Regions from separate parts of the Peribacillus sp. SIMBA_075 genome, predicted to be linked through region 4. Evidence: riboswitches for the same ligand, from Rfam matches in the RefSeq annotation. Region 4 holds a riboswitch; each other region holds the start of a gene.

Region 1 (3,129 bases), on a different contig from region 4:
TTCCATTTGGAAATGATGCTGTTTTTTTGAGAAGATAAAAAGTGAATGGTCATTTCTCGATTAGATACCATTTTGCCCTCCATACTGTAGGAAAATGAATTTTACTTTCGACCCAGAAATTAATTTATTTGAATAAAATACAAAATATTAAAATAATTATTTTGCTTTTATGATAACAGATTAATGTTTTTTACACATGTGTCAATTGGATAAATATTCGGCAATTAATCGATAAATACCTTTTTTTGACACAGTTTTATTAAAGGAATTGCAGGATTTAATAATAAAAAAAGGTATCCGCAAAGTTAATGACGGTTACCTTTTTTATTAAATGCATATGGTTCAATGTGAACGATCACATGCTGGATGTTATATTCCTTCAAAAGATTCTCTTCGATTTTAACCGTAATATCGTGACCTTGGATGACGGTCAAAAGAGGGTTAACATGTACGGTAGTTTCGAGCAGGATTTCACTTCCGTGCATACGGGCTTTAATTTCACTCATGTCCTTAACGCCTTCTGTCAGTATAATGGTTTGTCCGATCTTTTGCAGGAGCTGCTCGTCGAAACCATCGGTTAAAGAGATGGATGCATCACGGAAGATATCCCAGGCCGTTTTACAGATGATGATCCCTACTACAGCAGCAGCTATCGCATCCAGCCAAGGGATTCCCATCTTAGTACCGATGATTCCTATAAAAGCACCAACACTGACAAGGGCATCGGAACGATTATCCTGTGCAACGGCGTAGATGGAAGAGCTGTTGATCTTTTTACTTAACGCTAAGTTATAACGGTAGATTCCGTACATGAAGATTGCAGAGAAAAGAGCGACATAACCGGTCAGCATATTTGGAACGGTTGTTGAATCTTGCTGGAAGAAGGATTCTATAGCACTGTAAACAACCTGGATGCCCACGGTAATCATGATGAAGGCAGCTACCAGCGAGGCTATGGTTTCTGCCCGTAAATGACCATATGAATGATTATCATCAGGAGGTCTCTTCGAAATTTTCAAACCAATCAATACGGCTATGGAAGCGATGATGTCGGTCGTATTATTTAAACCATCTGCCCAAAGCCCTTTAGAATCACCGAAATAACCGAATGACAATTTAAGAGCAGACAAGAATATGTAAGCGGCAATGCTTATGTAGGCGCCTTTTTCAGCTGAAATCGAATGTTTATCCATGTCTAATCCCTCCCCGGTGTAAATTAAAAGATATCAAAACAAACCTTAGTGAGTCTATAGAAAAGTTGTTGCATTTAGCCATCTAACCTGGTTAATTGCAGATGTATTGAAGTTGGTTAAAAGAAAGGGTACCTCCATAAATATGGGAGTGGTAAGTTTTTATGATATGACATTTTCTTTAAGTTGTCTTTTATAGAAACTAGTAGTATATTCTAACCGAGGATCGAAAATTAAATACTTCCACAAGGGGAGCCAAAAGGCTGAGAGTGAACGGTTGAGTTCAGACCCTATGAACCTGATAGTTAACACTAGCGTAGGGATGTGGTTTTGGATACAAGCAATACTGGGCATCCATTACCGCCCCGGTGTTGCTTTTTTGTTTGTGCAAAATCTGGCAGGGAGGGAACTCATGGACACTTTTCATTTTTGGAGAAGGGAGAGACATGATGAAAAATAAAACGTTATTCATGACAGAGGTTGCCATTTTTGCTTCACTGGCTTTATTACTGGATTTGGTTTCTGGATTCATTTTTTCAAGAATCTGGCCGCAAGGAGGCTCGATTTCAATAGCCATGGTACCGATTTTTCTGATGGCATATCGGTGGGGCATCAAAGGTGGTATGTTAACCGGATTGTTACTTGGGCTTTTGCAGATCGTCAGTGGTACAGCATGGATCAGCACGCCGATTCAAGGCTTCATTGATTATTATCTTGCCTTTACGGTTGTCGGGATATCCGGTGTATTCATGAATAAGTTTGTAAATAGCTATAAAAAGGAAAAGCGTTCCAAAGCGAAGTGGTATGGGATTGGCGGCATGTTTTTGGGCAGTTTTCTGAGGTTTCTGTGTCATTTCATATCCGGAATCGTGTTTTTTGGCTCTGCAGCTCCAAAAGGACAGCCAGTAGTGATTTATTCATTCATTTATAATGGGACTTATATGCTGATCAGTTTTATTTTATCGGCCCTTGTGGTGATGATGTTATATTCGGCTGCTTCAAGTGTATTACTGAAAAAAGCCTATTAACAAAAAAAGCCGGATTCTATAAAGAATTCGGCTTTTTTCGGAGATTAAGCAAATTGAGTCTTACAGGGCGAAACGGCTCAATCCTCATTTTGCAATGAATACCGAACAGGGTGCGTTTTTCGCAATGGAGCTGCTTGTACTGCCAAGAAAGAATTTTTCCAAACCGCTTTTAGCGCTATTGCCTACAACGATGAGGTCGGCAGCAGTTCTTGCCGCATATTCACATACGCTATCTGGCGCATGTCCTTCCAATATCTCGAATTTCCCCTTGACTTGACATTCACTTAGCAATCTCAACGTATTACTTTCTGCGTTCTGAACACTACTCTCAACGGCGGAAGGGGTGTTATTGACCATTTGAATTTCTGGTTGTTCGACTTCAACGACGGGATGTGTCTGGACGGGATCCACATAAAATCCAGCAGCCGGTACAAACCCCGGCGCCGAGGCGTTTCCCATGATACGCTGCTCAACCTTATCAAATAGGACATGAACTACGGTCAGCTCGGCCTCAGGAAAGGCCTTTTTCAATGTTGCTCCATATTCCACGGCACGTTTACTTTCTTCATTTCCATCAAAAGCGACGACAATATGTTTTAAATTTTTTTTCATGCCATCTCCCCCCTTTTATAAGTCTTTAAAGTGTTATACCCACTTTTTAAGGGGTTCACGCCATTAATCGGTATATAGATTGCAAATTACGGGTAAAGGATAGATACGGTCATTATTAAAAATGGTAGGATGAAAATCCTGGTCCTTCAATTAGTCGCGGGCTTATTTTTCATTCGGTGAAGGGGGTATCATCGGCAAGGAAACCGATACCCGGGTATAGTGCTAAAGAAAAGGCGACTTAGCTTAGGCCTTTTAGTCAATCGACGAGTTTTCTTTAATAAAAGGGGTAAAATATTTTT
Region 2 (3,129 bases), on a different contig from region 4:
TAGGTCCTTGAAAATCAAAGACCCATCACCTGGAAATTTCATTCTTAACTTCTCAACAGAAACGATTGGTTTCATGGCCATCAACCTCTACTTTTGGTCCAGTTCTGCATAATCTTTACTTGAAACTGGACGAACTAGATTAGTTACTCCTGTTGTTTCCAGGACTTTAACTAGATAATAAGCAGTTACACCTGCAAAGAATATGGAACCCACAAACCTCGCTATCATGAATAACGATAAATTCCAAAGAGTGAGAGCACCTATTTCCCCGTAGGCAAAATCCATTATTACTGATGCAAGGCAGGAAGCTATCGCAGCTAAAACGGCCACCGGCATATTGAATTTTTTATATTTGAACGCCATGAATACCAGTTCAGCGAACAAACCTTGGACCACCCCATATAAGAGTACGGACAGCCCCCATGGTGAACCTAGAAAGAATTCACCTGAAGCTGCAGCTATCTCTGCCAGAAGTGCCACACCCGGTTTCCGTAAAATCAAAAAGGCGACGGGGCCAGCTATAAACCACATTCCATAAATAAGTTGATCTAGATGTAATCCTAATGGTTTAACAGAATAATAAATCGAACCCCAAAGGATATAAACGATTCCAAATGCTACGGCAATCACGATCGTGACTAATATATCCGTTAATTTCAATCCTTTTTTCATGTTTCAATCTCCTTTATACTTCTAGTGTTTCCTTATGCACAGGCCATGTCTCTAAACGATAAGCCATTTCCCAAAATGAGTACTCATATTGGCTGCTAAGGATAAAATGCTCCTTCATTCTTTCCTTATCTTCATCTGTTACCTTTTCAGCAATCTCATCAAGCCTGGCAATTTGTTCTTCTACCAAAGAGCGGAACCACTCTCCGCCGTAAGCTGCTATCCATTCTTGATAAATCGGCTCTTCCGGTTTACACTCTTGCAGCTTTTCACCTATTTCATAATACAGCCAATAACATGGCAAGATAGCCGCAATAACGTCACCTAAATGTCCAGAATATGCCGCACGATACATATGGGAAGTGTAAGCATAGGCAGTCGGGGCAGGTTTGAAACTTTCCCGTTCTTCTTTGGTGATGCCTAATCTCTCAGAAAAATTTTCATGAAGCTTCAACTCCGCTTCATATGTTCCCTGTGCGTGGCCGGCAAGCCTGCTTGTTGTATGTAAATCTGTAGCCTTGACTGCTCCTAAAGCTTGAACTCTAGCAAAATGAGATAAATAATAGGCATCCTGCTTGACATAAAAACGAAAACACTCTATTGGCAATGTGCCATCTCCTATTCCTGCAACAAACGGGTGATTAAAGCTAGCTTCCCAAATATGATCAACTTCCTGGCGGATTTCCTCTGAAAACTTCATGTCCATTACCTCCAAATTCTATTTTTTTATGAATGATACGGATAAAAGCCTTTTATAACCCCTTTTTTTTGCAAATAAAAAACCACTTTCTTTAACGTAAAGAAAGTGGTTGTACTTGAAATAATACAGAAACGTATTGTCCCAGACCCCACTTCCCTACGCTGGTATAAACCAGATCAGGTTCTAAGGGTCTTAAAGTCATACTTTAATCTCAGCTTCTCAGGTAAAATCAGTTTTTACCTATAAAGCACCCCTAGTGGTACAAATTGTATATATATTTCATTTGCCTTTATATTAACACGATAAATCCAATTGTCAAACGTATTAGAAAAGTTTTCAATCAAAGATGTTCATTATTAATCTTTTGGATTACTAGTCTTTCAATCTTCTAATACGCTAAGGATGAAGAAAAGAGGATGCCGCAGCCCCCCATTCTCTATGGAATAATAAGATACTCTTATCCTCTTTTTTTAAGGCTGTTTTCACATACTTTGTTGCTATTTACCAGGTAGTGAGTTGTGGTTGATTTCCCCTCCAGATGCTCGCTTTCCGCGGGGCGGGCGGTGCTCCCGCAGGAGTCTCGCACTTCCGCTCCAATCAACCTTAAATAGTTTCGTTTTAAAAACAACAATCTTTACGAAAAGAGTCTTTTTTAAAGACAGACATAACAAAATATTATGCATCAAAGTATTGGATAGATTGGATCTCTTAATTTGAATTCATAGTTTTCGTCTACAGTCCCTACAACTTTATCGCTGTCATAAATCTCCATATGCTTCGCTGTGCGGCAATCGTATAGCACTTTTATCCATAAACTCCAGAATGTATCTTGTGTTAACTAATCAAACGGAGGCTTAATGAAGTGTTCTCACTGACTCAGATGTAAAGGGAACCAATTCAGCTGTTCGGCCGTCACGAATCTTGTTTACCCAAGCAGGATCAACCATTAATGCCCGACCCACGGCTACCAGATCAAATTCTTCACGTTCAAGCCTTTCGATTAACCCGTCGATCTTGGTATTTTTGGCACTCTTTCCTTCCGTAAAGTGACTCGTAAAATCGTTATCCAGACCGACCGATCCAACCGTAATCGTCGGTTTACCCGTCAGCTTTTTTGTCCATCCGGCGAGATTCAGATTGGAGCCTTCGAACTCAGGCTCCCAGAAACGGCGGGTCGAGCAGTGGAAAATATCGACGCCCGCATCGGAAAGTGGCGTCAGGAACCGTTCCAGCAGCGCCGGCGTTGCTGCCAGTTTCGCTGTAAAATCCGTCTGCTTCCATTGCGAGAACCGCAGCACAATCGGGAATTCCGGTCCGACGGCACGGCGGCAAGCTTCGATGACCTCGACCGCGAAGCGGGTGCGGGCAACCATGTCGCCGCCATAGCTGTCGGTACGCGGGTTCGTTTTCTCCCAGAAGAATTGGTCGATCAAATATCCATGCGCACCGTGAAGCTCAATGCCGTCGAAGCCAAGCCGCTTGGCTTCGAATGCTGCCTGCGCAAAGGCTTGAACGATTGCGGCGATATCCAATTCCGAATAATCGCCAACATGGCCTCGCGCACCCATATGCCAAATCTGCGGAATAATCCGTCCGCCTACTTCGTGTACAGCAGCCACGACGTTTGCCCAACCGTTTAATGCAGCTTCGCCATAGAAATGCGGTACATTGGCTTGATTGGACGAATCCGAATGATTAATCACCGTACCTTCTGTCACGATAAGTCCAACGCCATTTTCAGCCCTGCGGCGATAATAGGC
Region 3 (3,129 bases), on a different contig from region 4:
GCTGTTTATACACTATCCATTACGAAATGGGGTCAGGCAAGTGCACGCAGGTTTAAAGGCAAAGGGGACATCGGTGCGTGAATAAGAAAAAATGCTTGGTGGTTCCATCCCCAAGCATTTTTTTTTGCCTATATTTAAAGAAACCGGTTTTACGGCAGGAGAATTGCTTGAGTCATGAAAGGTAAATCTTCGGACCTATTTCAGAAACAATCAAATCAGATAGGGTGACAAGACCGTGAACGGGCTTTGCACGGGAGATAGTTGGTTGGAATTGTCTATAGTAGGAACTATCCAAGCTAATGATATGCTTTGTCAGGAATGCTGAGATGGCGGCATTCGGCTTTCTATTGCTATTTAGTTCATCGATGATACCCTGTGCATTGGTAATCCCGATCCCGTGGCCATAAAAGAGGTCTTCTCCTAATAATATTGCATTCTCACCTTGCCATTCAGGTGTTTCCACATCGTGATCAGGGTTTTTGAAGTAAAGGCAATCCCCTGGTAAATAATCCGTTCCTTGATGAACATGAAGAGCCATATTCTTTGGAGGGCGCCAGTCATATAGAAATAGGCTTGAAAAAAGATAGTCGAAATTCCTAGGGCCGATTAAATCCAAAATGGCCTTTAAAAAAGTGACGACTATCGCTGTACCGCATTCGAAAGCGTAAAGCGTTCCATTCAAGAAAATGTCCAGGAGTGCAACATGAGGGGCAATCCCTGGCTGAAGGGTAAAGGTGCCATCCTTTGAAAGGCGCCAATATTGTTTATTGGATGCCGATTCCTCAAGTGTGGAAAATTCTGCATCACTTTTATCCAACGCAAAAGCTGCCTCGATGACTTGGTGCCTCAGTTGTATATCAAAATTAAGGTATCCAAAGCTCCGATATTCAAAAATGTTAGAATCTTCCGCTAGCAATTGGAGAATTTCAAGCGATTTAGCAGATGCTATACCTGGTTGGATGTGACTGACATCTAATAATTTGTGATTAATCTTTATCATGATCATATCCACCTTTTGCTTTTGAAATTAAGGGCATATAAAACCAGTACACAAAAAATGTCCACAGGTTATGCTCATTATATGAATACCTGTAAGGAAATGACTCTTTGAACGTGTCAGGCACGTAAACGAGAATGATTGGAATGGGATGATGTTTTGCTAGATATCCTTTAATGCAAGGGAAACCTTTCCAATTAATGAGAAGAAGCAAATTAGTATTCCTTTTTCTCCATGAATTGATATAATGGGAGAGAAAAGTTCATATGTGCGAGAAATGTAGGGGGGCCAGTACTGCTGGCTGAGATTGCGTCCTTTAGATGCTGACTCTTTGAACCTGATCTGGATGATGCCAGCGGAGGGAACATATTATTACTGACTTTCTGTTTTGTATGTTAAACGTCCGAATTCATCTTCGGGCGTTTTTTGTTTTTTTACCGGTATTGGAATGGACCCTGGCGCCCCATTATGGTTTCGGCATATGGATCTTATATGATGTGTAGGAGGATAATAGTTTGAATAAATTCTTACCACTGTTAACTTCGTTGTTCCTTTTGGCTGGATGTGGGGCAGGCGGAACTAATGAAAAAGAAGAATCATCTAAAAAAGAAGGCAATAAAGAATTAAAAAAGGTATCGGTCGTGCTTGATTGGACACCGAATACAAACCATACAGGATTGTATGTAGCCAAGGAAAAAGGGTATTTCAAAGAACAAGGTCTGGATGTGGAAATTATCATGCCAGGCGAAGCTGGAGCTGATAAACTTGTGGCTTCAGGGAAATCTGAATTTGGCGTGAGCTACCAGGAGGGCATTACGCAGGCCCGCGTGCAAGGCGTGCCGCTTGTTTCGCTAGCTGCTGTCATCCAGCATAATACCTCTGGATTCGCTTCACCTGCGGCAAAAAACATTAAAACTCCCAAGGATTTTGAAGGGAAAACGTATGGTGGCTGGGGGTCTCCAGTTGAAAAGGCCATTATTGATTCACTTATGAAAAAAGAAAATGCCGATGTAAATAAAGTGGATATAGTGAATACAGGGGACACAGATTTTTTCACTTCGGTTAAAAGGGATATAGATTTCGCCTGGATTTATTATGGGTGGACAGGTATCGAGGCTGAGTTGCGGAATGAAAAGCTTAATATGGTTTACTTAACCGATTACTCTGATAAGCTTGATTACTATACGCCTGTTTTGACAACAAATGAAAAGATGATTAAAGAGGATCCTGAGACTGTTAAAGCATTCGTTCATGCAGCTTCGAAAGGGTACCAGTTTGCAATTAAGAATCCTGATGATGCAGCGGACATATTAAGTAAGTCTGCACCTGATCTAGATCCAAAACTAGTGAAGAAAAGCCAGGAGTGGCTTGCAGATAAGTATCAGGATGATGCTCCGCGTTGGGGTGAACAAAAGCTTGAAATCTGGAAGAATTATAGTGATTGGATGAAGGAAAATAAGCTTCTTGAAGGTGATTTCAATCCTGAAAAGGCATTTACCAATGAATTTTTACCAAAATAGGAGGAAATACAATGGCCAATTCATTAATTAGTATACAAATCATTCCTAAAGGGGAAAATGTCATCCCCATGGTCGATGAAGCAATCAAGATCATTGATGAATCAGGTGTCAAGTATGAGGTTCACCCGCTAGAAACAACAATGGAGGGTGAGCTATCCGAGCTTTTTGCCGTGATAGAAAAAATGAATGTAAGAATGATTGAATTAGGCTCGCCGAATGTCATTTCCCAAGTGAAGATACTATATCAGCCAAGCGGGATTACGATGGATACGTTAACGGAGAAATATCGGGCATGATCAAAAGGGGAATTTGGAAGAAGGGGGCTCCCTTCTTTCTTTTATTATGTTTGCTGATAGTATGGGAGTCAATGACAGTCTTATTAAAGGTTGAAAAATGGCTGCTTCCCGCTCCATCAGCCATTTTCATTGAAGGAATTGAGTCGTCCCGTAATCTTTTTGGACACCTTATATCAACAACTGAGCTTGCGTTATCGGGTTTTCTTATTGGAAGCTGTATTGGGTTATTAATTGCTGCAATCTTACACCTATTTCCAGGTGTGAAGGACGCGGTTTATCCTCTGCTCATACTCTCGCAAAATATACCAATCATAGT
Region 4 (3,129 bases):
GATGGTTAATGCTGTTTTCATAAAAAATCCCCTTCATATAATTATTTTTTAGAAGTATGTTAAGTAATATGAAAGCTAAAAGCGCACCTGCGAATGAACTAAGCATAAAAGCTGGTAAAAAACCAAAAAGAGCAGCTTTTTCCCCCAATAGGAGGAGTGCAAGTGGATAACAGGCCAGGGATCCGAGAATGCCGGTCCCAATCACTTCCCCTAGACAGGCGAATTTCAAGCTTTGTGTTTTTCGATAAAGGACGGCAGCCAATAGTGCACCTATCATGCTGCCAGGAAAGGCGAAAATTGAACCGGTACCAGACATGTTTCTAATGATGGAAACTAATAAAGCTTGTGTTACCGAATAGGCAGGTCCCAATAAAACGGCTGTCAGGACATTTGCCAGATGCTGTATCGGGAAGATTTTAGCAAATCCGACAGGGATGAAAATAATTGAACTGGTCAGAGTCGTTATACCCGTGATCATGGCAGTCAACGTCATTTTCTTGATTGGATTCATCATCATGTCAATACCTACAGTGGCCAATCCTGTTCATTTTGAACCATATCCCAGAATAAATATTCATATCGGGAAGTCACCAAAAAGTGCTTTTCTAATCTCAGAAGTTCCTTTTCAGGCATGCCTCTTGTTAATTCTTCCAATAAAGCAATCAGCCACTTGTGTGCCTCACCGAATTCAGGAGATGAATAGGACCTTATCCAATCTGCGTAGCGGTTGTTTTCCAATGCTTCACCATTTTGTTTTTTTAATATCAAACCGATTTCGTAATAATCCCAAGCACATGGTAGGAGACAAGCGATGAGGTCTGCCAAAGTCCCATGCTGAGCTGCATTTAGCATGTAACCCGTATAGGCTAAAGTGGTAGGCGTAGGTTCTGTTTCTTCCAATTCCTTGGTACTGATTCCGAATTCCGAAGCATATTGCCGATGGATATCCATTTCCACTTGAAGAGTTTCGTTTAAAATACTGGAAAATCTTGCCATGGTTTCGATATTATGAGCTTTGATGACACCTAGAGCAAAAAGCTTGGAATATTCCATGAGATAGATATAGTCCTGCTTCAAATAATAAGAAAACTTCTTTTCAGGTAGCGTGCCGTTTCCAATTGCCTGGACAAAGGGATGTGAATGGTTCCTTTTCCAAATTTCTTTTGCCCGTCCATGAAGTCTTTCACTGAAGGTTTCTAATTTAGTATTCTCCATTGTTCATCCTCCTTTAGAATAGATCCCCTATTTACATCCATAAAAAAAACCGCTCCTGAATACGGAACGGGGTAGATGGATAAAGTCTGCAAATGGACGATATCATCCACTTCCCTCCGCCGGTATGAGCCGGTTCAGGTTCAAAGGGTCCGGAACTAATTCCATCTCAGTCTAAAAAAAGACTCCCCTAGTGGTGTGAATTGTATGTAATTACTGACATCATATCAGAAAGACAAGAAAATGCAACCCACATTTGAAAGGGGAAACCCATTTATGGCAAGTGGAAAAGGAAGAACCAGGTAATTGACTTTTGATGTTTATTGGGATAAAATCATTTCTACATCATTTATATATTGAATTCTTATCCAGAGAGGTGGAGGGACTTGGCCCAAAGAAACCTCGGCAGCAGACCCATTTTGGGAACTGTGCTAAATCCAACAAGCATTTGCTTGGAAGATAAGAAGAGCCGTACGGACACTGTAAGCCTCTTCTTGAATTAGAAGAGGCTTTTATTTTTGCGGAATAACGTTTAGTGGCATACTAGAAAAGGTATATATAATTTGGTGAAATCAAACCGGTTAATACAGTTTAGCTCAACTAGAAGCGGGCTCTATGATGACTAGGAAAGGAGCCATTTACATGGCAGAATTATTTAAGAGGATTGAACAGAGGAAGGCAATGCTTATTGAAGAGTTATTGGCCAATGGAGTATACAAAACCTCTGATGAAAGGCACCTTTATGATGCCCCGTTAAAAGTACTTGAAAATGAATATAAGATTGTAATAAATAGACCAAATAATGAGTCTCCTTCGGAATGGATGACATAGTATCCGATAGGCTATAATCTTGGGATAAGGAATATGATGTAAGCATTCGCAGTCTATACTTGTGGATGCTTTTTTTATTTATGTTTATATAGGGGATGACACAATATATACATATTTAGAAAATGAAATAGGCTTTTTGTCACATTTAAACTGTAAAATTACACATTTAATTTCAAAAAAATAGTTGATTTTAACTATAAGTTTCATTATGATGAAGGTGTAAAAAAATTGAATAAATGGGAGGTGGCTTGATGCTTTGCCAGAAGGTAACTGTAGAAAAAGTAGAAGAGAAGAGACAAGAAATGATTAAATTGGCGGCAATTTATGGTTTAACAAGTCTTCTAACTGTTCAAGCAAGCCAAGAATTGGATACGCTGTTGAATGCTTTAACAAATAAAAGAGATTCTGAATATTTTTCCCTTAAGAAAGTATATAGGTATTTCTAAATTCTCCATTTCGGCCTCGTTTAATCTGAAAAAGGCTACTGCTCAAGGCAATAGCTTTTAAATGAATATTTTAATTATCGACACGTTTCCCAAGTATAATCAAATCTCTTTCAATGCCATCGAGCTCTGCAACTCGAGGCAAATTTGCCCATTTTTCAAACCCAAATTTTGAAAAAAGCTTCAGGCTAGGTATATTGTGGGCAAAAATGAAACCTAATAAAGTCTTCACCCCTAATTTAGGGCTCACTTCAATTGCCTTTTGAATCGAAATTTGTCCGATTCCTTTTCCCCGGAAATAATCATCGATATAAATGCTGATTTCGGCCGTAGAATCATAAGCTGGCCGGCCATAGAAAGATTGAAAGCTCATCCATCCTGCAGTTTGCCCTTCTATAGTAATGATATATAGCGGTCGACTTTCTGAATGATGTTCCTCAAACCATTTAACCCTCGATTGTACGGATACAGGTTCCGTATCTGCCGTGACCATTCTTGAAGCAATTGTCGAATTATATATTTCAACGATTCTGGGTAAATCCGAAAGTGCTGCCTCCCTAAACTCTATGTGCTCTGCCATCATTTAAACTCCTATCTATCATTTATATTCAATCTCCAGAATAATGGGTATCATCCCGCTTAC

The links. Region 4 has a riboswitch for thiamine pyrophosphate ahead of tenA (thiaminase II). Riboswitches for the same ligand answer to the same signal wherever they lie in the genome.
Region 1: another riboswitch for thiamine pyrophosphate. It lies ahead of thiT (energy-coupled thiamine transporter ThiT); the one in region 4 lies ahead of tenA (thiaminase II).
Region 2: another riboswitch for thiamine pyrophosphate. It lies ahead of tenA (thiaminase II); the one in region 4 lies ahead of tenA (thiaminase II).
Region 3: another riboswitch for thiamine pyrophosphate. It lies ahead of SB775_RS24080 (ABC transporter substrate-binding protein); the one in region 4 lies ahead of tenA (thiaminase II).

Annotation. Positions count from the first base shown of each region.
Region 1 covers NZ_JAWRYN010000017.1:54,991-58,119, reverse strand. The annotation lists gene SB775_RS14335 (histidine kinase N-terminal domain-containing protein) at 1-71, opposite strand, end outside; gene SB775_RS14330 (cation diffusion facilitator family transporter) at 306-1,193, opposite strand; TPP riboswitch at 1,429-1,530, shown strand; gene thiT (energy-coupled thiamine transporter ThiT) at 1,637-2,218, shown strand; gene SB775_RS14320 (universal stress protein) at 2,303-2,830, opposite strand.
Region 2 covers NZ_JAWRYN010000011.1:93,655-96,783, forward strand. The annotation lists gene SB775_RS11110 (ABC transporter ATP-binding protein) at 1-75, opposite strand, end outside; gene SB775_RS11115 (ECF transporter S component) at 88-672, opposite strand; gene tenA (thiaminase II) at 686-1,369, opposite strand; TPP riboswitch at 1,506-1,634, opposite strand; gene SB775_RS11125 (NADH:flavin oxidoreductase) at 2,224-3,129, opposite strand, start outside.
Region 3 covers NZ_JAWRYN010000052.1:21,995-25,123, forward strand. The annotation lists gene rarD (EamA family transporter RarD) at 1-81, shown strand, start outside; gene SB775_RS24075 (protein-glutamine gamma-glutamyltransferase) at 173-1,000, opposite strand; TPP riboswitch at 1,269-1,378, shown strand; gene SB775_RS24080 (ABC transporter substrate-binding protein) at 1,513-2,517, shown strand; gene SB775_RS24085 (thiamine-binding protein) at 2,529-2,813, shown strand; gene SB775_RS24090 (ABC transporter permease) at 2,810-3,129, shown strand, end outside.
Region 4 covers NZ_JAWRYN010000004.1:163,216-166,344, forward strand. The annotation lists gene thiD (bifunctional hydroxymethylpyrimidine kinase/phosphomethylpyrimidine kinase) at 1-21, opposite strand, end outside; gene thiW (energy coupling factor transporter S component ThiW) at 1-511, opposite strand, end outside; gene tenA (thiaminase II) at 526-1,215, opposite strand; TPP riboswitch at 1,310-1,414, opposite strand; SAM riboswitch class I at 1,574-1,678, shown strand; gene SB775_RS05605 (Fur-regulated basic protein FbpA) at 1,855-2,043, shown strand; gene SB775_RS05610 (aspartyl-phosphate phosphatase Spo0E family protein) at 2,295-2,489, shown strand; gene SB775_RS05615 (GNAT family N-acetyltransferase) at 2,560-3,066, opposite strand.